Gemmatimonas sp.: one gene and its partner. Each later gene encodes a partner of the first gene's protein in a complex. Links are inferred from orthologs where the notes say so. Each region holds a gene or a part of one and is shown in the gene's direction. Other genes may lie near its edges. The genes, in order: RMP10_RS05205 and RMP10_RS06100.

Region 1 (9,734 bases):
GCCGAATGGTATCGCTGCTCGGGTTGCTTGGCGAGCAAGCGGAGAATGACCGCTTCGAACTCCGGGCTCAGTTCCGGCGCGAACGTACGCGGCGGTGCCGGCGCCGTTTCGATGTGGTGCTTGGCGACGGCGTACCAATCATCACCCTCGAAAGGCAGGTGTCCTGTGGCGGCGCGATACAGCGTGACGCCGAGGGCGTAGAGATCACTGCGACCGTCGATTTCCTGGCCACGCGCCTGTTCCGGACTGAAATAATGAGGCGTGCCCATTACCTGGTTCGTCGCGCTCAGCGAGGCGGCACCGGCGAGCGCCCGGGCGAGGCCGAAATCGGCGACGACGGCTTCTCCCTCTGAGCCAAGCAAAATATTGTCGGGCTTGATATCGCGGTGGATGACGCCGCCGGCATGCGCGATCGAGAGCGCGGCGGCGACATCAGTTCCGATGCGGAGACACTCGGCTTCCGGCAACCGGCCAGCCAGCGCGAGTCGGCGTCCGAGGGTAAGCGGGTGGAGATCCATGGCCACGAACACCACGCCGTCGACCTGCCCGACGTCGCGAACCGTGACGATATTGCGGTGGCGGAGACGGGCGGCCGTGGCCGCTTCTCGACGAAAACGGGTTTCAGCAACGTCTTGTCCCGAAAATTCCGGACGCAGAATTTTGAGGGCGACCGGGATCTCCAGATCCTGGTCTATCGCCTCGTATACCCACGAAAAGGCCCCCGAGCCGAGCAGTCGGGTGACCTGATATTTGCTGATTATTTGCCCCAAATAGCGGTCAGGCACGTCGAGGTCCTTTACAGGCGGGGCAAGGTGGACTAAGCTTTTGTGCTTCCTACTATTGCGCGCACAAAAGGCTGCGCACGACACGCGCTGAGAATATTACGACGATGGCGTTCGATAAGGCACTCACGATCGACAAGTACCGGTCCCACGATGTGGACACCGGATCGACCCGGGTTCAGGTTGCCATCCTCACGGATCGCATCAACTACCTCACGGGACACTTTCGTACGCACGCGAAGGACCATCATGGTCGCCGCGGGCTACTCAAGATGGTGGGCAAGCGTCGCCGCCTGCTCGACTATCTGAAGCGTACGGACGTGCAGCAGTATCGCACGCTCGTGCAGGACCTTGGTCTCCGATACTAAGTCGGACCACGCCATGTCGTCGCGCGGGGGCAGTCATGCCTCCCGCGCGATTTGCGTTCTCATGAGGCTATTCAGCAGATGATGCATCGAATCGAGCGGACGTTCGCCGGTCGCCCCCTGGTCATCGAGACCGGTCGGATGGCGAAGCAGGCGGCGGGTTCCGCGATCGTACAATTCGGCGAGACGATGGTTCTCGCCGCCGTTACCGTGAGCGAGAACCAGAGTCCGCTCCCCTTCTTCCCCTTGACGGTTGAGTACAAGGAGAAGACCTACGCCGCCGGCAAGATCCCGGGCGGATTCATCAAGCGCGAAGGGCGTCCCCACGATCACGAGATCCTGGCGTGCCGCATCATCGACCGCTCGATCCGCCCGCTGTTCCCGGAAGGCTTCAAGAATGAAGTGCAGGTCTTCGTCTACGTCATCTCCGCCGACCAGGAGAACGACGCCGACGTGCTGGCGCTGCTCGCCACGTCGTTTGCGCTGAACGCCTCGAAGATCCCGTTCATGGGTCCGATCGGCGGCGTGCGCGTGGGTCGCGTGCAGGGACATTGGGTGCTCAATCCGACGTTCCAGCAACTGGCCTTCTCCGACATGGAGCTGATCGTCGCCGGTTCGCAGGACTCCATCGTGATGGTCGAAGGCGGCGCGCTCGAAGTGTCGGAATCCGACGTGCTCGAGTCGCTGCGCCTCTCGCATGATGGCATCCGCGAGCTGATCGCGATGCAGAACGAACTGCTGGCTAAGGTGCAGGTGCCGAAGATGGCGTGGACGAAGACGGAGTCACCCGATGCCGTCATCACCCGCACGAAGGCGCATGCGTCGGGTCGCGTTCGCGAAGCGCTGAATCAGAAGGACAAGCACACGCGCATCGAAGCGATCGAGAAGGTCAAGAAGGAAGCCGCCGCCGAACTGCTCCTCGAGTTCCCCGACAACGCGAAGGACATTCACAATGTCCTCGGCGATGTCGAGTACAACGAACTGCGTGCGCAGGTGCTGAGCACCAATCTGCGCGTCGACGGCCGCAAGCCCGACGAAGTGCGTGGCATCAGCATCGACAACAGCGTGCTGCCTCGTGCCCACGGCTCGTCGCTCTTCACGCGTGGCCAGACGCAGGCGCTCGTCGCCGCGACACTTGGCACCGCGAAAGATGCGCAGCGTCTCGATACGATCAACGAAGCGGGCGAGACCACGCGCTCCTTCATGCTGCACTACAACTTCCCGCCGTTCTCGACCGGTGAAGTGCGTCCGATGCGTGGCACCAGCCGCCGCGAAATCGGCCATGGCAACCTGGCCGAACGCGCCCTGCAAGGCGTGCTGCCCGACTTCGCCAACTTCCCGTACACGATCCGTATCGTGTCGGAAGTGCTCGAGTCGAATGGCTCGTCCTCGATGGCCTCGGTCTGCGGCGGCTCGCTCGCCCTGTTCGATGCCGGCGTGCCCATGAAGGCCGCCGTCGCCGGTGTGGCGATGGGTCTCATCAAGGAAGGCGATAAGTACGCGATCCTGACCGACATCCTCGGCACCGAAGATCATCTCGGCGACATGGATTTCAAGGTCGCCGGTACCAAGGACGGCATCACGTCGATCCAGATGGACATCAAGATCGAGGGGCTCGACCTCAAGATCATGGAAGAGGCGCTGCTGCAGGCCAAGGAAGGCCGCCTGCACATCCTCGCCGAGATGGACAAGGCGCTTGCCGCGCCGCGTGGTGATCTCTCGAAGTACGCGCCGCGGATCGTGACGGTGCAGATCCCGGTCGATAAGATCGGCGAGCTCATTGGACCGAAGGGCAAGAATATCCGTGGCATTCAGGAAGAGACGGGTGCCGAGCTCACGGTCGACGACGATGGTACGGTGACGATTGCCGCCGTCGGTGCCGAATCGATGGAGCGCGCGCGCAAGATGGTGGAAGGCATGACCGCCGAGGCGGTGGTGGGCGAGACGTACGAGGGCACGGTCAAGACCGTGACGGCGTTCGGCGCGTTCATCGAAATCATGCCGGGCACCGAAGCGCTCCTGCACGTCTCCGAGATGAAGTGGGAACGCGTGGAGAAGCCGGAAGACGTGGTCAAGAAGGGCGATCGCGTCACGGTCAAGCTGGTCGATCGCGACGAGCGTGGACGTCTCCGTTTGTCCATGAAGGCGCTCCTCCCGCGCCCCGAAGGCATGCCGGAAGAGACGCCGGGCGAACGCCCGCCGCGTCGTGAAGACAGCGGTGATCGCGGCGGACGCAGCGGCGGACGGAGTGGTGGTGGCGGTCGCGATCGGCGCTAATACGTCGGGCGCGCAGGCGCCCACGTTGCACCGCACGGATCTGCCCAATGGACTGACCGTGCTCTCGGAATCCGTTCCGGGAGCGCGGTCGGTTGCTTTCGGGGCATGGGTCCGCGCCGCAACGCTGCATGAACGTCCCGAACAGATGGGCGTATCGCATCTGCTCGAACACATGGTGTTCAAGGGCACGCGCACGCGCAGTGCCCAGCAGATCGCACTCGCGCTCGAAACCTTGGGTGGTTCGCTCGATGCGTACACCGAGCGTGAACACACGTCGTATCAGGCCCGCGTGCTCGATGAACATCTTCCGGAGGCCGCTTCGGTCATCGGGGAGCTGATCTTCGAGCCGTTGTTGCGTCAGGCCGATCTGGCCCTCGAGCGTAAGGTGATTCTCGAGGAGATCAGCATGGTCGACGACACGCCGGACGACATCATCTTCGACGTGCACAATCGTGCGGTCTGGGGTGATCACCCGCATGGCTTCCCGATTCTCGGGACCCGTGCCACGGTGAAGGCGCTGTCGGTGGCCGATCTGCACGATCTGCACGAGCGTGCGTACCATCCCGGCCGTCTCGTGGTCGCGGCGTCGGGCCGCGTGGAGCACGACCAACTCCTCGAGGTACTGCAGGGCACGGGGTGGAGCACACGGGAACGCGGTGACATGACGCCGTTTCCGCTCGATCCAGTCGAGGCAGCCGGCCCTCACGCCGAGCATGTGTCGCGCAAGGATATTGCGCAGACGCACATCGTGCTTGGTGGGCAGGGCATCGCCTTTGGTGACCACCGTCGGTACGCGTTCGCGCTGCTCGATATGCTCATCGGCGGCGGCATGAGCTCGCGCCTCTTTCAAAAGGTGCGCGAAGAATTGGGGCTCGCCTACAGTGTGCAAACGTTCAGCAGCTCGTACGCCGACACCGGCGCGCACGGTGTGTACCTCGCCAGCGCGCCGGAGACGGCGCAGGAAGCGCTGGATGCCGTCCGTGATGTGCTGCGCGACGTCGCCGTGAACGGTCTGTCTGAGGATGATCTCGCGGCCGGCAAGCGTCAACTGCGCGGACAGCTCGTAATGTCCATGGAGGGCGTGTCGTCGCGCATGTATCGGGCGGCGCTTACCGCGTTATACGGAGAACCGTACCGCAGCATCGACGAGCTGAAGGCGCTCGTCGATGCCATCGACCTGGAACTGGTGCGTGACGTCGCGCGCGAGTTCTTCGATCCCGATCGACAGATTCTCGTCAGCCTCGGCCCCAAGGCCGTTCGCTGACGCCTCACCTTTACCGGAAATCGCGACTATGCGCATCGGTGTACCCAAAGAGATCAAGACCAACGAAAATCGGGTGGCTCTCGTCCCGGCCGGCGTTGAAGCGCTGACGGCGTCTGGCCATCAGGTATTCATCGAATCGGGCGCCGGCATCGGCAGCGGCTTCGACGACGACACCTATCGCGCCGTTGGCGCCGAGATCGTTCCCGACGCTGCGACGGCGTGGGGCAATGCGGAACTGCTGCTGAAGGTGAAGGAGCCGATCGAGCAGGAGTGGGGTTTCCTTCGTCGCGATCTGACCCTGTTCACGTACTTCCACTTCGCGGCCGACGAAAAGCTTACCAACGCGCATTTGGCCAGCGGTGCGACCTGCATCGCGTATGAGACGGTCGAACTGCCGAACCGGGATCTGCCGCTGCTGATCCCGATGTCGGAAGTGGCCGGTCGAATGGCGGTGCAGGAAGGAGCGAAGTACCTGGAGAAGCTGTACGGAGGGCGTGGCGTGCTGTTGGGTGGCGTTCCGGGCGTGGCGCCGGCCAAAGTCGTGATTCTGGGCGGCGGCATCGTGGGTGTGAATGCGGCCAAGATGGCGGCCGGGCTCGGTGCCAAGGTCGTGGTACTCGACTTGTCGCTCGAACGTCTCCGTTACCTCTCGGACGTGATGCCGGCCAACGTGCAGCTGGTGCACTCCAACCGTCACAATATTCTCGAGCAGATCAGCACCTGTGATCTGGTCATCGGTGGCGTGTTGATTCCCGGAGCGAAGGCGCCCAAGCTCGTGCGTCGCGAGGATCTGGCTCGCATGCGTCCAGGCGCGGTCATTGTCGACGTGGCTGTCGACCAGGGCGGCTGTGTCGAGACCATCCACCCGACCACGCACGAGAACCCGACCTACACGGTGGATGGAATCATTCACTACGGGGTAGCGAACATGCCGGGCGCGGTGCCGCGCACGTCGACGCTGGCCCTGACGAATGCCACGCTCCCCTACACGCTGTTGCTCGCCAACAAGGGCTGGAAGAAGGCGCTCCGCGAGAATGGTGCCCTCCTCAAGGGGCTCAACATGACCGACGGCAAGCTCACGTATCAGGGTGTGTCCGATGCCTTTGGCATGGAGTTCACGGACCCGGCGACGTTCGTCGCCTGAGGCGGCCCGTCGGACCAGCAGAGGCCACCGGGACCAGCGTCCGGTGGCCTCTCGTCGTTTCCATCCCGGATCGCGTAACGTGTGCTAGGTCACGCTGCCGCAACAGCTTGTAACTGCTCTGGCCGACACGTACCTTACCGATCACTGCTGCCGCAGCATGCCCTTTCCCGGCGCTCCGCGCCGTCGAGCACATACCTGGATGTTCTGGCCCTTTAATAAGTCCAACTCGTTCTTCCCGGCGAATGCCATCGCAGTCGATCTCGGCACCGCCAACACCCTGATTTACGTGAAGGGCGAGGGGATCGTGCTGAACGAGCCCTCCGTCGTCGCGCTCGATCGCGAGACGAAGAAGCTCAAGGGCGTCGGTCTGGAAGCGAAGCGCATGCTTGGTCGCACGCCCGACGGCATCATGGCCGTCCGGCCGATGAAGGACGGCGTCATCGCCGACTTCGACGTGACCGAGAAGATGCTGCGCTATTTCCTCACGCTCGTGATCGACAAGCACGTGTTCAAGGTGAAGCCACGCGTGATCGTCTGTGTGCCGTCCGGCATTACCGAAGTGGAGAAGCGCGCGGTGCGCGACTCGGCGCTGGGTGCGGGCGCGAAGGAAGTTTTCATGGTTACGGAACCGATGGCTGCGGCCATCGGTGTTGGACTGCCCGTAGAATCACCGACCGGCAACATGGTGATCGACATCGGCGGGGGCACGACGGAAATCGCCGTGATCGCGCTGTCCGGCATCGTGAGCGACACGTCGATTCGCACCGGTGGTGACGAGCTCGATATCAGCATCGTGCAGTTCATGCGCAAGAATTACAACCTGCTGATCGGCGAGCCTACCGCCGAGCAGATCAAGATTCAGATTGGTTCGGCGTATCCCGTCGGTGACGAACGCGAGATGGAAGTGAAGGGTCGCGACCTGGTGTCGGGTATTCCGAAAACGGTGCGTGTACACTCGAGCGAAATTCGCGAAGCGATTCAGGAACCGATTCAACAAATCGTCGACGCCGTGCGTCGCGCGCTGGAGATCACGCCGCCCGAACTCGCGTCGGACATCGTCGATCGCGGTATCGTGATGACCGGTGGCGGTGCGCTGATTCGCGGGCTCGATGTGCTGCTCAGTCAGGAAACGGGCTTGCCGATTCACGTCGACGAAGATCCGCTGACGTGTGTGGTACGCGGTACTGGCAAGATCCTCGATGACGAGGAGAAGTACTGGTCCGTCCTCACGACCTGATCGCGCGGTGGCCCGAAGCGTCCGATCCGATGGGCGACTCGACACCGGCTTCGCGCTGGTGTGTGTCGTGTTGGCTGTCTTGGCGCTGATCCTTCCGCGTCGCACGCGTGAAGGATTCGCCGCTACGCTGCGCACGACGGTGCTGTCGCCGCTCGTTGCGCTAGAAGGGCGTGCGTCATCGGTACGGGCGGCGATCGTCGCGCGCAACGACGTGTTGGTCACGCGCGGACAGGTGGCCACGCAGGCGTTGCAGGTACAGGCCGTGGCCGATGAGAACCTGACGCTGCGCAAGTTGCTCGGCCTCTCGGCGCGCTTGCAGGATGGATTCGTGCCGGCCGAGTTGCTGCCGCCGCGCGGCGCTGGCGATGAATTCACCATCGCGCTGGCCACCGGATCCGATGCCGGTGTGCAGCCGTTCCTTCCCGTCGTGACGGCGGATGGACTCGTCGGCATGGTGCAGAGTGTGGATCGCGCCACGAGCTTCGCGATCACGTGGGCGCATCCCGACTTTCGCGTGAGCGCGATGAGCGTGGACGAAGGTGCATTCGGTATCGTGCAGCCGCATCTCGGCGCCGGCGCCGAGCGCTGGTTGCTCGAGATGCGTGGTGTGCCGTTTCGCGCGAAGCTCGAACCGGGCACGTTGATCGTGAGTTCGGGGTTGGGTGCGACGTATCCGCGCGGCATTCCCGTGGGCACGGTGCTCGGCGAGCTCTCCACGCCCGAAAAGTGGGCGCGCACGTATCTCGTGAAGCCGTCGGTGCTGCCGGAAGCGATCGGTCCGGTACTCGTGCTCTTGTCGTCGCGGGCACAACGCGGCGTGAACGGCGTGTGGACCACCGTGAACGCGGCCGACAGTGCGGCGCGCGCGGTGGCGGCTGCTGGTGACTCGCTGGCCAGAGCGGCGGCGCTCGACGAGCTGGCGGCGCGACGTGCCGCGCTCGACGCGGCCGCCGATACGCTCACTGATTCGACGCTGGCATTTGTGGCGAGCACTCGGGGCACGGTGGCGGACAGCGTGCGCGCGGACAGTCTGCGCATGCGCGTGCGCGCAGACAGCCTTGCTCGAGCGCGCGCGCGACCAGACACTACAAAGCCCCGTGTGGTGGCGCCGCCTCCGGCACCCCGCGCTGGCCCTCCACCGGCGGGTCGGTGATGGGGCTGGCGACATGGAACTGCGCATGAGTCGCCCGCAGCAACAGACGCCGGGAATAGGCAGCGCGATTCGCGCCTGGCTGGGTTTCGCGATTCTGCTGACGGCGCATTTTGCCGTGCGCCCGCTGTTCAACGGTCGCGCGAACGTCGATTTCATCATTATCGCCATTCTGTTCTCGGCCGTGCGCATGCGCCCGGGGTTGGCTGCGCTCACGGGGTTCCTGACCGGTCTCGCGGTTGACGCGCTGGCACCGGGATCATTCGGCGCGTCGGCGCTCGTACTGACCCTCGTGGCGTTCGGCGCGTCGTGGCTCAAGGCGGTGTTCTTCGCCGACCACGTGGCGCTCACGGGACTGTTCGTCTTCGCCGGCAAGTGGCTGTTCGACATCGCGATGACGTTGCTTACGGGCGGGGCGTCCGGCGCATCGCTCGTCGTGACGTTGTTGTTGTGGTCGCCGCTGTCGGCCGCGCTGACCGCGCTCCTGGCGGTGTTGTTGCTCACGGTGTTTCGTCCGCTGTATCGACCGCACACCACGTGATGTTGTGAGCTACCATCCGAATGCGATCCTTCGTCGCGCGCGACTTGCGCGTGTGCTGCTGTTCGCCTCGTTCGTGGCACTCGGCGGCGCGTTCTTCCGCGCGCAAGTGCTGCAGAACGCGGAGTACGTGTTGCAGTCGGAGAACAACCGGTTGCGCGAGGTGCCATTGCCCGGCGCCCGCGGTACGATCTACGATCGGCACGGTGAGGTGATCGCGGAGAATCTGCCGGGATACTCGGTGTCGATACTGAGTCCGACGGAAGATTCGCTGCGGTCGGCGCTCACCACGCTCTCGAAGGTGATTCAGATCGACTCCGCGCAGCAGGAACTAGCGGTGCGACGATTCCGTCGCGCCCGCACGCGGCCGGCCGTGATTTTCAACGATGCGTCGTTTCAAGTCGTGTCGGTGCTCGAGGAACGTCGTGTCGAGTTTCCGGGGCTCATCATTCAGAGCTCGCCCAAGCGGTACTATCCGGACGGCGCCGCGATGGCGGCGCTGATCGGCTACACCGGTGAGATCGCGGAAGACGATCTCTCGAAACCGAGATACGAGAGCTACAAGGCCGGACAGCAGGTTGGAAAGACAGGCCTCGAGTTGCAGTACGAGGCGCAGTTGCGTGGCAAAGAAGGTCGCCGGTTTGTGGAAGTCGATGCGCGCAATCGTGTGGTGCGCGATGCCGGCGTTCGGCCGGAGGAACAGCCGGAAGCACCGCCGGCATTGCGCACGAACATTGATCTCGATCTTCAACGATTCGCGCACGAATACTTCGGTGATTCGCTGCGTGGCGCGGTGGTGGCTCTCGATCCCAAAACAGGCGGTGTACTCTCGCTGTACAGCGCGCCGAGCTACGACATCAACAAGTTCATCGGTGGCGTGTCGAGCAGCTTCTACGAAAGCCTTCGGGTAGATCCGCACCGGCCGCTCGTGAACCGCGCGCTCTCGGGAACGTACGCGCCGGCGTCGACGTGGAAAC
Region 2 (9,721 bases), on another replicon or contig:
CACCGCCGCCCTGGGCATAGGCGGGTACAGCGATCGCGAGGGCAGCCGCAGCAACGAACATGCGGATCGTGTTCTTCATGAGAAGGGGGGCTCGGTGGGTCGTTCGGCACCGTCCACGGCGCGGTCACGCCGCTGACGTACCTCACAGGGTAGACGTTCGAGCTGGCAGAAGCGTTAAGACAAAAGAGAAGATTATAGATGAGATCGCCTTATGAACGGTGCTGTTCGTCCCTCGACCTCTGGCGGAACGTCGGCTGAGGGGTACAATTGCAGAATTGTGACGCTTCCGCCCTCGATATCGCCGCTACCTTTGCCTGATTCGCAGCCGGTCCCTCCGGACGTGCGCCTCTCGCTGTACCAGCCGATGCCGGCGCCCCCGCCGCCGCCGGGACCGGTCACGGTTCCCATGAGTCGGTTGCTCCGTACCGCGTCACCGTCGGTACAGTTCCGCGCCACGAAGGCCTTCTGGCCGAAAGCGGCCGCTGAAGCGGGGTGGGCGACACTTCCCTATGCGAGCCGGCAGGGATGGCACCTGCTGCTCATGCAGGATGGGGACGGACAGTGGCCCGGGGGCATGCTCACCGTGCCTGCTGGGTTGTCCCTGGAAGGCATCGGTACGATTCCGGCCTACCGTCGGCTGCTGGAGCTTGGGTGGGACCCCGAGAGCCCGGCGTTAAGCTCGACCAAGCGGCTCCTGTTCCGTCTGTTGGCCGAGGACGATGATCCGTCGTTTCTGGCCGAGATGATGCCGAAGGAGTGGGACGACGATCTGATCAAGCGTGGGCGATTGTTGTTGCGCGAGGGGGCGGCTGCGGCGCTGGCGCAGGCGGGGTATGAGAGCGATCCGCGGCTCCGCGGGGCAGCCCGACGATTGGTGGATCGGGTCATGACGTTCCTCAAGTCACCGTTGGCACAGAAGCCGTGGATCCGTCTGGGCAACCAGCATGTGCTCCCGGCCGAGGTCACGGCCCCATCGTTTCACCTGCTGGTGATGCTGGGCTACATGCCCCATTTCCGCAGCGAGCACTACGAGTTCATGGATCGGCTGTACACCTATCTCACGCAGCCGTGGCCGCGCCAGCAGCCGGTGCAGCAGGTGGGGCCGCATCTTCTCGAACAGCCGCATCTGGTGCTGGGCGACCTGCTGCCCACCCGCAACGCGATGGATGCCGATATGGCCTCGTCGCTGGGCTGGCTCGAGGTCATGGCCCGCATCGGCTTTCTCAAGAAGCACGATGGGTGGTGCAAGCTGCTCGATCGCCTGTTGGACGACCGCGACCGCAAGCACGTGTGGACCCCGCCGCGCTCGGTCGTGATGCCGGAGCGCGTGCCCGTGTGGTCGTGGCCGCTCCTTCCGCTCTCCGATCCGACCTTCGGCGAGCCCACCGACTCGGCCTTTTCCGCCGACGTCACCTTTCGGCTTGCCTTGATCGCCCAGCTGAGCGGTCGAGAGATCGAGCTGCTCTAGGCTTCCCGTACGGCCCGACCGATTAGCTTTCCGGTCAACACATGACTGCAATCGACCCTGACACGCTGATCGACGACACAACGTTCGCCGATCTGGGCCTCGCCCAACCCTTGCTCGCCGCGCTCTCCGATGCCGGCTACGAGCGTCCCACGCCCATTCAGCGCGATGCCATTCCGCTCGCGCTGAAAGGTCGCGATCTGATCGGCCTCGCCCAGACGGGCACCGGCAAGACCGCCAGCTTCACGCTGCCGATGGTGCATCGACTGCTGGGCGGACCGCGTCGGACGCGCGTCCTCGTGCTCACCCCCACCCGCGAGCTCTGTCTCCAAGTGGAGGAGAGTGTCCGCAAGTATTCCAAGTACGCGCCGGTAGACGTCATCCCCGTGTTCGGCGGCGTCGGCTACGAGCCGCAGGAACGCGCGCTGCGCGCCGGCGTCGACGTGGTCGTCGCCACGCCGGGACGCTTGCTGGACCATCTCGAGAAACGCAACGTCGACTTCTCGTATCTCGAGACGTTGGTACTCGACGAAGCGGACCGCATGCTCGACATGGGCTTTGCGCCGCAGCTCAATCGCATCGTCGAACAGGTCCCGCGCTACCGGCAGACGCTGCTGTTCAGCGCCACCATGCCGCCCGAGGTCGAGGCGCTCGCGCGCAAGTATCTCCGCAAGCCCGTCGTGGTGCAGGTCGGTCGGCGTTCGTCGGCCGCGACCACGGTGACGCACGCGGTGTACCCGGTACCGCGTCATCTCAAGAATGATCTGCTCGTGCATCTGCTCACGAAGAAGGCGCACGACTCGGTGCTGGTGTTCACGCGCACGAAGAGCGGCGCCGATCGCGTGGTGCAGGATCTCGAGAAGGCCGGCGTGAAGGCGGGCGCGATGCATGCCGACAAGTCCCAGCGCGAACGCATGGCGGCGCTCGAAGACTTCAAGTCGGGCAAGTTGCGCGTGTTGGTGGCCACCGACATCGCGCAGCGGGGTCTCGACATCTCCGGCATCACGCACGTGATCAACTATGACGTACCGCAGCAGCCGGAAGACTACGTGCACCGGATCGGCCGTACTGGCCGCGCCGCCAGCACCGGCGATGCCTACACCTTCATGGCGGCCGAAGACATCGGCATGGTGCGCACGATCGAGCGGACCATCGGTCAGGAAATTCCGCGCGTGAGCGTGCCGGGCTTCGACTTCGGCACCTGATTCGAGGCGGTTGCGTCGGCGGTTGCGTCGGCGGTTGCGTCGGCCGTTGCTATCGTCGTTGCACGCGCCCGAGACGCGACACCGTAATGGTGTCGGCTCGGGCGCTTCGCTTAAGAACGAGTCGCAGATTCGCGGCCCCCACGCCCAATCCTGATGGCGCATAGCTGAGCGAGTCGCGCGTGGCCTCGAGCGTGAGTCCGCTGCCATGGAAGTCGCCCACGGCGATGGTGTCGCGGCCCGCGTGCACGACGACACGCGTGCCGGTCACATCGAAGCGCACCGCAGTCCGGCCGCCGGTGGCAATGGCGTGATCACGCGCCAGTGCGAGCAGGTCGACAGTTTCCTGGGCAGCCATCGCCACATCGAGGGCCGCGAACAGCTTGCCCCCCGACGTGATCGCGAGCGCGGCGAGGGCGCCAGTGAGCACGAGCAGCCACAGCTGCTCGACCAGCGTCGCGCCGCGTCGACGTTGGCGCAGGCCGTCGGTGCGGCGCGAAAGGTGCATCGGTAACATGGGCGCAGGGTGTCGTGGATGAGGCGCGGCGACGATATCGTGAAGCATCGCGTTGCTCGTCGCGCTGGATCACACGATCACTCCGAGGTTGTCGAACGGTGTCATCCGAACTACGCCGCCATGCGCTTCGCAACGCTGACCGGTTGGCCGGGCCTCGCCGGGTCGCGACCCTGATCGCCATCGCGCTCACGAGTCTGTCTGCGACCACGGCCATTGCCTGCGGCCACCGCCGGCGGCGGCATCCCCAGCCCGGCCAGCGAACTGAATTCGGGACAGGCGGTGATGGACCTCGGTACGCTCGTGGGCGAGCTTCGCGAGGAGAATTCCATGCTGCAGGCGCAGATCGACTCGCTGCGCGGTGTGCTCGCGTCTCAAGACACCATCGTGCGCCAACTGGCTGCCGGTGCCGGGGTTCAGATGCGCGCACCCGCATTCCCGACGCCCTGAATGCGTGATGACGCGATAGATTATCGCGATCACTCCCAACCACTCGATCCATCTCTTCTGACATGCGGATAGCGATTTCCACCGGCGGCGGCGACGCTCCGGGACTCAACGCCGTCATCCGGGCGGCAGTGCTCTCCGCCCGAACCCGCGGCTGGGACGTGCTTGGCATCAAGCGCGGCTACGCCGGGCTCCTTGGCGAAGACGAAATCGTCCCTCTCACCGAGGAGACGGTGCGCGGCATCGCCAATCAGGGCGGCACGATCATCAAGACGACCAATCGCGGCAGCCCGTTTGCGTATCCGATTCTGCAGCCCGACGGAACGTGGAAGAATGTCGATCGCTCCGATGAGCTCGTGGAGAATGCCCGCAATCTCGGCATCGAAGCGATCATCTCGATCGGCGGCGATGGCTCGTTGAAGATTGCGGCGCAGCTGGCGGCCAAGGGCATGCGCGTGATCAGCGTGCCGAAGACGATCGACAATGACGTGCCCGGCACGGTGACGACGTTCGGCTTCGACACCGCGGTGAATACGGCCATGGAAGCGATCGACAAGCTGCACACGACGGCGGAGTCGCACGATCGCGTCATGGTGCTGGAAGTCATGGGGCGTGACGCCGGATTCATCGCGCTGCACGCCGGAGTGGCAGGGACCGCCGACGTCATTCTGATTCCCGAAATCGAGTGGGAGATTCAGAAAGTCTGTGAGAAGATCATGGACCGGGACGCGGCCGGTCGGCGCTTCAGCATCGTGGTGGTCGCCGAAGGCTCGAAGCCCAAGGGTGGTATGGAGTCGATCATCGGCGCGTCGCTACCGGGGCAGGATCGTCGTCTGGGCGGGATCGCTGAACGCATGGGGTACGACATTCAGCGCATTACGGGCAAGGAAACCCGCTCCATGGTGCTGGGACATCTGCAACGCGGTGGATCACCCACCGGCTACGATCGACTGCTGGCCACCCGCTTCGGCGCCGCAGCCGTGCAGGCCGTGGCCGACAAGCGCTGGGGTCACATGGTCGCGCTACAGTCGCCGCACCTGGTCACCATCCCGATCGCCGACGTGCTCAAGGAAACGAAGCGCGTCGACCCGGCCCATGACGTGGTGCAGGCCGCCCGAATGATGGGTATTTCGTTTGGGGATTAACAGCGAAGTAGGGAGTCGGGAGTAGGGGGTAGGGAAACACGCACTCCATACCCCGTACTCCATACCCCTTACTGTTTTTAAGACAGTGAGTGTCCCCTCCTACGGACGCTGCCTGTTACCTCACGATCCCTCCCCCTGTCCGTAGGGTACCGTGGTGCCGATACTTACACCGCAGCAGTGCGCCAGCCGACGGTCGGGTCCGTCGTGGCATGGACCCTGCCCTAGAAAGACATCGGGACGTCCGTATGCTCTCCGTGGTGGACGGCGCGCGATGTCCTGCAGGAGGAAGGCATGTTTCAGATGAATTGGCGCATTCTGGCGACGACCGCCGTACTGAGCCTGACGCTTGGTGCGGAGCGCGCGAGCGCGCAGGGTCGCAGCGAGAGAAACGATAAAACGGATATTCCCAAGGACTATCGGCCGCCGGCTGGCATGTGCCGTGTGTGGGTCGAAGGGGTCCCGGCCGCGCAGCAGCCGGCGCCGACCGACTGTGCCAGTGCCGTGCGGAACAAGCCGGCGAACGGGCGCGTGATCTACGGTGAGGATGCGGCGAAGGGGAAGAAGCCGGATCTGCCGATCAAGGGGTTCGCGAAACCCACCGACAAGAAGGGCGCTCCGCTGATTCCGCCTGATCTCTCTCAGGCGGATCCGCGGGCGAGGGACGCCTGGGAAGCGAAAAAAATTACGGACGCGCAGCTCCACGGTGATCAGCCGGCGAATTCTTCGCCGGCTTCGTCGTATCCGGGGAGCGCGGTGTCACCGCAGGGGCCCACAGGGTCATACGGCGGGTACATCACGCCGGGCGGCGTGGTGGTGCCGGGCGCGGTGAACGATCCGCGCTACTTCGCGCAGGCGCCGGGCGTCCGGCCACCGGGATACGGCTCGGCGACGTGTCTCGATCGCGACGGCGACGGCTGGTGCGACGACCAACGCTATGGCCCGCCGGTGTGCAACGATCTCGATAAGGATGGTCGGTGCGATGATCTGCCGGAGTACGCGTCTCGCGCCTATCCGCAGGTCCTGCCGCCCATGCGCTCGGTGACGGATGTGCTGCAGGGTCGGCCCAGCAGCGACATCATGCAGTGGCTCGGTACCAACGAATTCACCGTGCGCGTGCCTGATCAGGGACGGGGCGGCGTGCCGTGGCGCGCGATCTTTCTTGATCAGAGCAACGAACTGCTGCAGGTCTGGACCGACGTGAACCGCGACGGACGCGCCGACCGCATCGAGATCTTCAAGAACGGCCAGCGGGTGAAGCTGATTCAGCGGTAAGCGCTCGGCCGCTTATGCGCCGGCAACCGCGGGCGAATGACCGCTCGTCTCGTCGGGAAAGTACTCTTCAGCGCAATCACGACACAGGCCGTGCGAAAGTACGGCCTGTGTGCGTTCGGCCACGAACGTCTCCAGCTTCTGCCACGAGGCATCCTGCTCGCCGCGAACGGCTTTGCAGTGCATGCAGATGTGCACGAAGCCGCTGAGGGCCTGCGTGAGCCGCTGCTCAACGGTGCGCCGTGCCGCCAGTTCGGCGTCGTACGAGAGCCGGAAGAAGGTGGCGAGAATGCTGATCCCAACCAGCAGCTGCGACGCCCATGCCAGCATCGTCACCCGGCCCAGCGCGGCGCCGCCATCGGGGAGCTGCGATGCCGTGAACGACGCCAGCCCGTACACGGCGAGCGAGATGGATGACGCAGCGCGCTCGAAGCGAGGCAACGCACTGGCCGTGGCCAATCGCCACGCGGCGATCAGCAACAGCAACAGCATCACGCTGAGATTGAGGCGATTCTGATCGCCAGAGCGCATCACGGAGCCGAGCACCCCCGTGGCTAACGGCACGCCGATGGCGACAGCCGGAATGAGCCACACACGGAAACGATCGCCGCGCAGTGCAACGGTGCCAGCCAGGATCGTCATGGCGAAGCCCACCCGCAGCATGGCGGCTGCCGTCCCGATCCACGGTGACGGATACGGAAGGCCCCACACGCTGCTCCACACATAGCGCGCGACCAGCAGCGCCCAGGCAGCCGCCCAATACACGGCCAGTCGTTCGCGACGCACGACGCCGACATACGCCAGGGCGAGGAAGCAGATCCCGGCGATCATGGTGGGAACACCCGACCGGAACAGGCCGTCGCGCCACATCAGCGAGCGTCGAGTCGATGGTGGGCGTTCTGGTCGCGGGCGACCTCGTCGTGCCGAAAGCACGAGACCAGATGGTCGTTCACCAGCCCGACGGCCTGCAGGTACGCATAGCAGATGGTGGTGCCCACGAAGCGAAATCCGCGCGCTTTGAGATCCTTGGAGATCGCATCGGAGATGGCGGTCTGCGTGGGCATCTGGCTCGACGCTGTGAGCCGCTGATCGATCGGTGTGCCGTCAACAAAGCGCCAGAGGTACGCGTCGAAGCTCCCGAACGCGTCCTGTATGGCGAGGAAGGCGCGGGCGTTGCCGATGGTACTCACCAGCTTCTGGCGATGTCGCACCAGCCCCGCGTTCTGCATCAGTGTGTCGACCTGAGCCGGTGCGAACCCGGCAATGGCGCTGACATCCCACTGCTGAAAGGCGGCGCGATAGTGTGCGCGCTTGGCGAGCACGGTGGACCAGCTCAGTCCCGCCTGCGCCCCCTCGAGCGTGATGAACTCGAACAGCGTGCGGTCGTCATGTACCGGTACGCCCCACTCCGTATCGTGATACGCCACGTCCAGTGCCTTGACGGGCCAGGTACAGCGAACCGGAGTGCTCATCACTCAAATTTAGCGGCGCGCGCCTGATTGATCCAATGCAAGCCGAATCCGCAGTAGATTTCACAGGTGCGCACTCCTCGAGATCGTTACCTACCCCCCGACCGCGACGCCTTTGTCGCGGCCAAGCCGCCGACCGGGCGCGTCATCGTCATCGCACCGACCCGTGCGGCATGCGAGACGATCGAACTCGCGGTCGGCTTGCACCTCGACACGTTCCTCGAGCGTACGCGCGGGGATGACCTGCGGCGCCTGGCGTCGAGTGGGCAGGGGTTTGGCATCGTGGCCGGCACGGGCACCGGGAAGACGCTGGCGATTCGTCCCATCGCCGAAACGATTCTTGGCACGACCGCGCTGAAAGCGGGCGTGGTGAACCGCGAACGGGAAGCGACGCCGGAGACGCCGTCGTGGAACGTAGTGGTGATCACGACCGGCATCGCGCGCCGATGGTTTCAGGATGGCGACATCCAGCCGACCGACACGCTGGTCGTCGATGAGATTCACCAGACGAGCGCGGAGCTCGAACTGTGTCTCGCCCTCGGCAAGCGCGTGGGGTGCCGCTTTATCTGGTTGTCGGCGACGGTCGACCCGACGTTCTATGCGCGCTATCTCGAGAGCGCCGATGTGCTGCAGGTGTCGGCGTTCGATGCCACCAAGGCCGCAAAAGTCGAAGTCGAGCGTAAGCAGCCGCTGAATTTTCTTGACGACAAGTTCCTGCAGAAAGTGTCCCGCTCGGAGCGCGGCGTGGCGATCTTCCTGCCCACTCGCGCGTCGGTCGAGGAAGCGGCCGAGTGGGTGCGCCTACGCTATCCGCGCATTACGGCGGCGCACTATCACGGCGGCGAGCCGATTCGCGTGATCCGTCCATTCCTCGAGGGCGTGGTACCGAAACCGTTCTTTCTCGCGATGACGGCGGCCGGGCAGAGCGCATTGAATGTGCCTGGGCTCGACACGGTGATCATCGACGATACGCGGTTCACCAACGTGATCGACCGTGGAAGGAACGTGCTTACGCGTGTGCACCTCGGGTCGAACGAGATCCTGCAGATGGCCGGGCGCGTGCATGGCCGCGTGGCCAATGGTCGCGTGTTCATTCTGAGCGATCGTGACATCCGGTTCGAGACGCTCAAGCCCACGGCGCCGGACTTCCAGTTGGCGGGTGACTCCGAGCGCGTGGCCCTCACCTGCGCCGACCTAGGCGTGCAGGCGGACGCGCTCGACTTGCCGGTGCCGCTCGATCGCGTGGCGTATCGCAAGGCGATCGCGCATCTCGAGTCGCGTGGACTGATCGAAAACGGCCGACTGACCGCGTACGGCAAGGCCGTGGAAGCGTTGCCGGTGGAGCGCGCCTGGGGTGAGCTCATCGTGAACGGCGATGACGAACTGCTGCCGATGCTGGCGGTGATGAGCGGCATCGACTCGCTGCATCGCATGACGCGTGAAGGGCGCGATCTGGAAGGGTTGGTGGTGCGCGGCAGCGATCATCTCACGGCGTACAACGTCTACGCCGATGGCTTCCGTGCGGCCGGCTACATCGGGGAAGTGTACGGGCTGTCGCGGCACATGTTCGACGCCGAGCGGATCGCGCACTGGGCCGAGCAGCGCGGTGTGCTGGTGAAGTCGCTGGAAGATGCCGCGCTCGCGATGGCCAGCGTCTATCGCTCGGTCGGCATGCCGTTGCCGACCACGCTGCCCCTGGTGCGTCATGACGTACAGCGACGCTTCGGCGATCTGCTCGCGCGTTTCATGCCGTTCGATCTCGTGATCGAGGAGCAAACCACGGATGGTCAGGAAGCGCGCGTGTCGAAAACGAGCGTGTGCGGCAGCTGGGGCGCGGTGGCGGGCCCGCTACGCTACTTCGCCGATCGCTTCGGTGTGCCGCGGGCCAGCATCGAGGGCACGCAGCTCTCGATCGAACTGATCAAGCAGTACGCGCAGCGTCATTTGCCGGAGCTGGCCCTCGATCCTGACCGTAAGCAGTCGCCGGTGTTGTTGCGCCGACGGCTCACCTACTTCGGATTCGAACTCGCGCGCGAGAGTGAAGGACTGGACGAATTCCCACCAGAGCACGCGCAGGCCGCGCGACATCTGTTGGCCGAAGCGGCGGCGCGCAATGAATTGCGGCACGCCTCGGTGCGCCGGAATCAGCCAGTGGTCGAGGAGATCCGCGAAGTGTGGCGGCGCCTGGGCGGGGTCACTCCGCGTCTCGG

What was found.
Region 2: RMP10_RS05205 (region 1) and RMP10_RS06100 share a complex: the UniProt entries of both Bacillus subtilis proteins name them as parts of the possible RNA degradosome complex. The link is inferred for Gemmatimonas sp. from one-to-one orthologs.

The regions. Positions count from the first base shown.
Region 1 is NZ_JANPLK010000017.1:202-9,935, forward strand. What follows is about bases 847-3,826. They hold RMP10_RS05205 (polyribonucleotide nucleotidyltransferase), read left to right. Parts: upstream 847-1,228; coding sequence 1,229-3,424; downstream 3,425-3,826. Other genes in these bases: rpsO (30S ribosomal protein S15), read left to right, coding at 881-1,150; RMP10_RS05210 (pitrilysin family protein), read left to right, coding at 3,402-3,826. Outside these bases: more of RMP10_RS05210, read left to right, coding at 3,827-4,688; ald (alanine dehydrogenase), read left to right, coding at 4,717-5,832; RMP10_RS05220 (rod shape-determining protein), read left to right, coding at 6,032-7,069; rod shape-determining protein MreC, read left to right, coding at 7,077-8,222; rod shape-determining protein MreD, read left to right, coding at 8,248-8,760; mrdA (penicillin-binding protein 2), read left to right, coding at 8,765-9,734. UniProt on the Bacillus subtilis protein: Involved in mRNA degradation. Catalyzes the phosphorolysis of single-stranded polyribonucleotides processively in the 3'- to 5'-direction. Necessary for competence development in Bacillus subtilis.
Region 2 is NZ_JANPLK010000019.1:46,257-55,977, reverse strand. The notes cover bases 2,767-5,733. They hold RMP10_RS06100 (ATP-dependent 6-phosphofructokinase), read left to right. Parts: upstream 2,767-3,693; coding sequence 3,694-4,773; downstream 4,774-5,733. Other genes in these bases: RMP10_RS06095 (hypothetical protein), read left to right, coding at 5,065-5,733; RMP10_RS06105 (hypothetical protein), read left to right, coding at 3,398-3,631; RMP10_RS06110 (GspH/FimT family pseudopilin), read right to left, coding at 2,767-3,175. Also shown: RMP10_RS06125 (hypothetical protein), read right to left, coding at 1-79; RMP10_RS06120 (hypothetical protein), read left to right, coding at 341-1,468; RMP10_RS06115 (DEAD/DEAH box helicase), read left to right, coding at 1,510-2,670; more of RMP10_RS06110, read right to left, coding at 2,720-2,766; more of RMP10_RS06095, read left to right, coding at 5,734-6,045; RMP10_RS06090 (hypothetical protein), read right to left, coding at 6,058-6,873; RMP10_RS06085 (DNA-3-methyladenine glycosylase I), read right to left, coding at 6,912-7,514; RMP10_RS06080 (DEAD/DEAH box helicase), read left to right, coding at 7,581-9,721. UniProt on the Bacillus subtilis protein: Catalyzes the phosphorylation of D-fructose 6-phosphate to fructose 1,6-bisphosphate by ATP, the first committing step of glycolysis.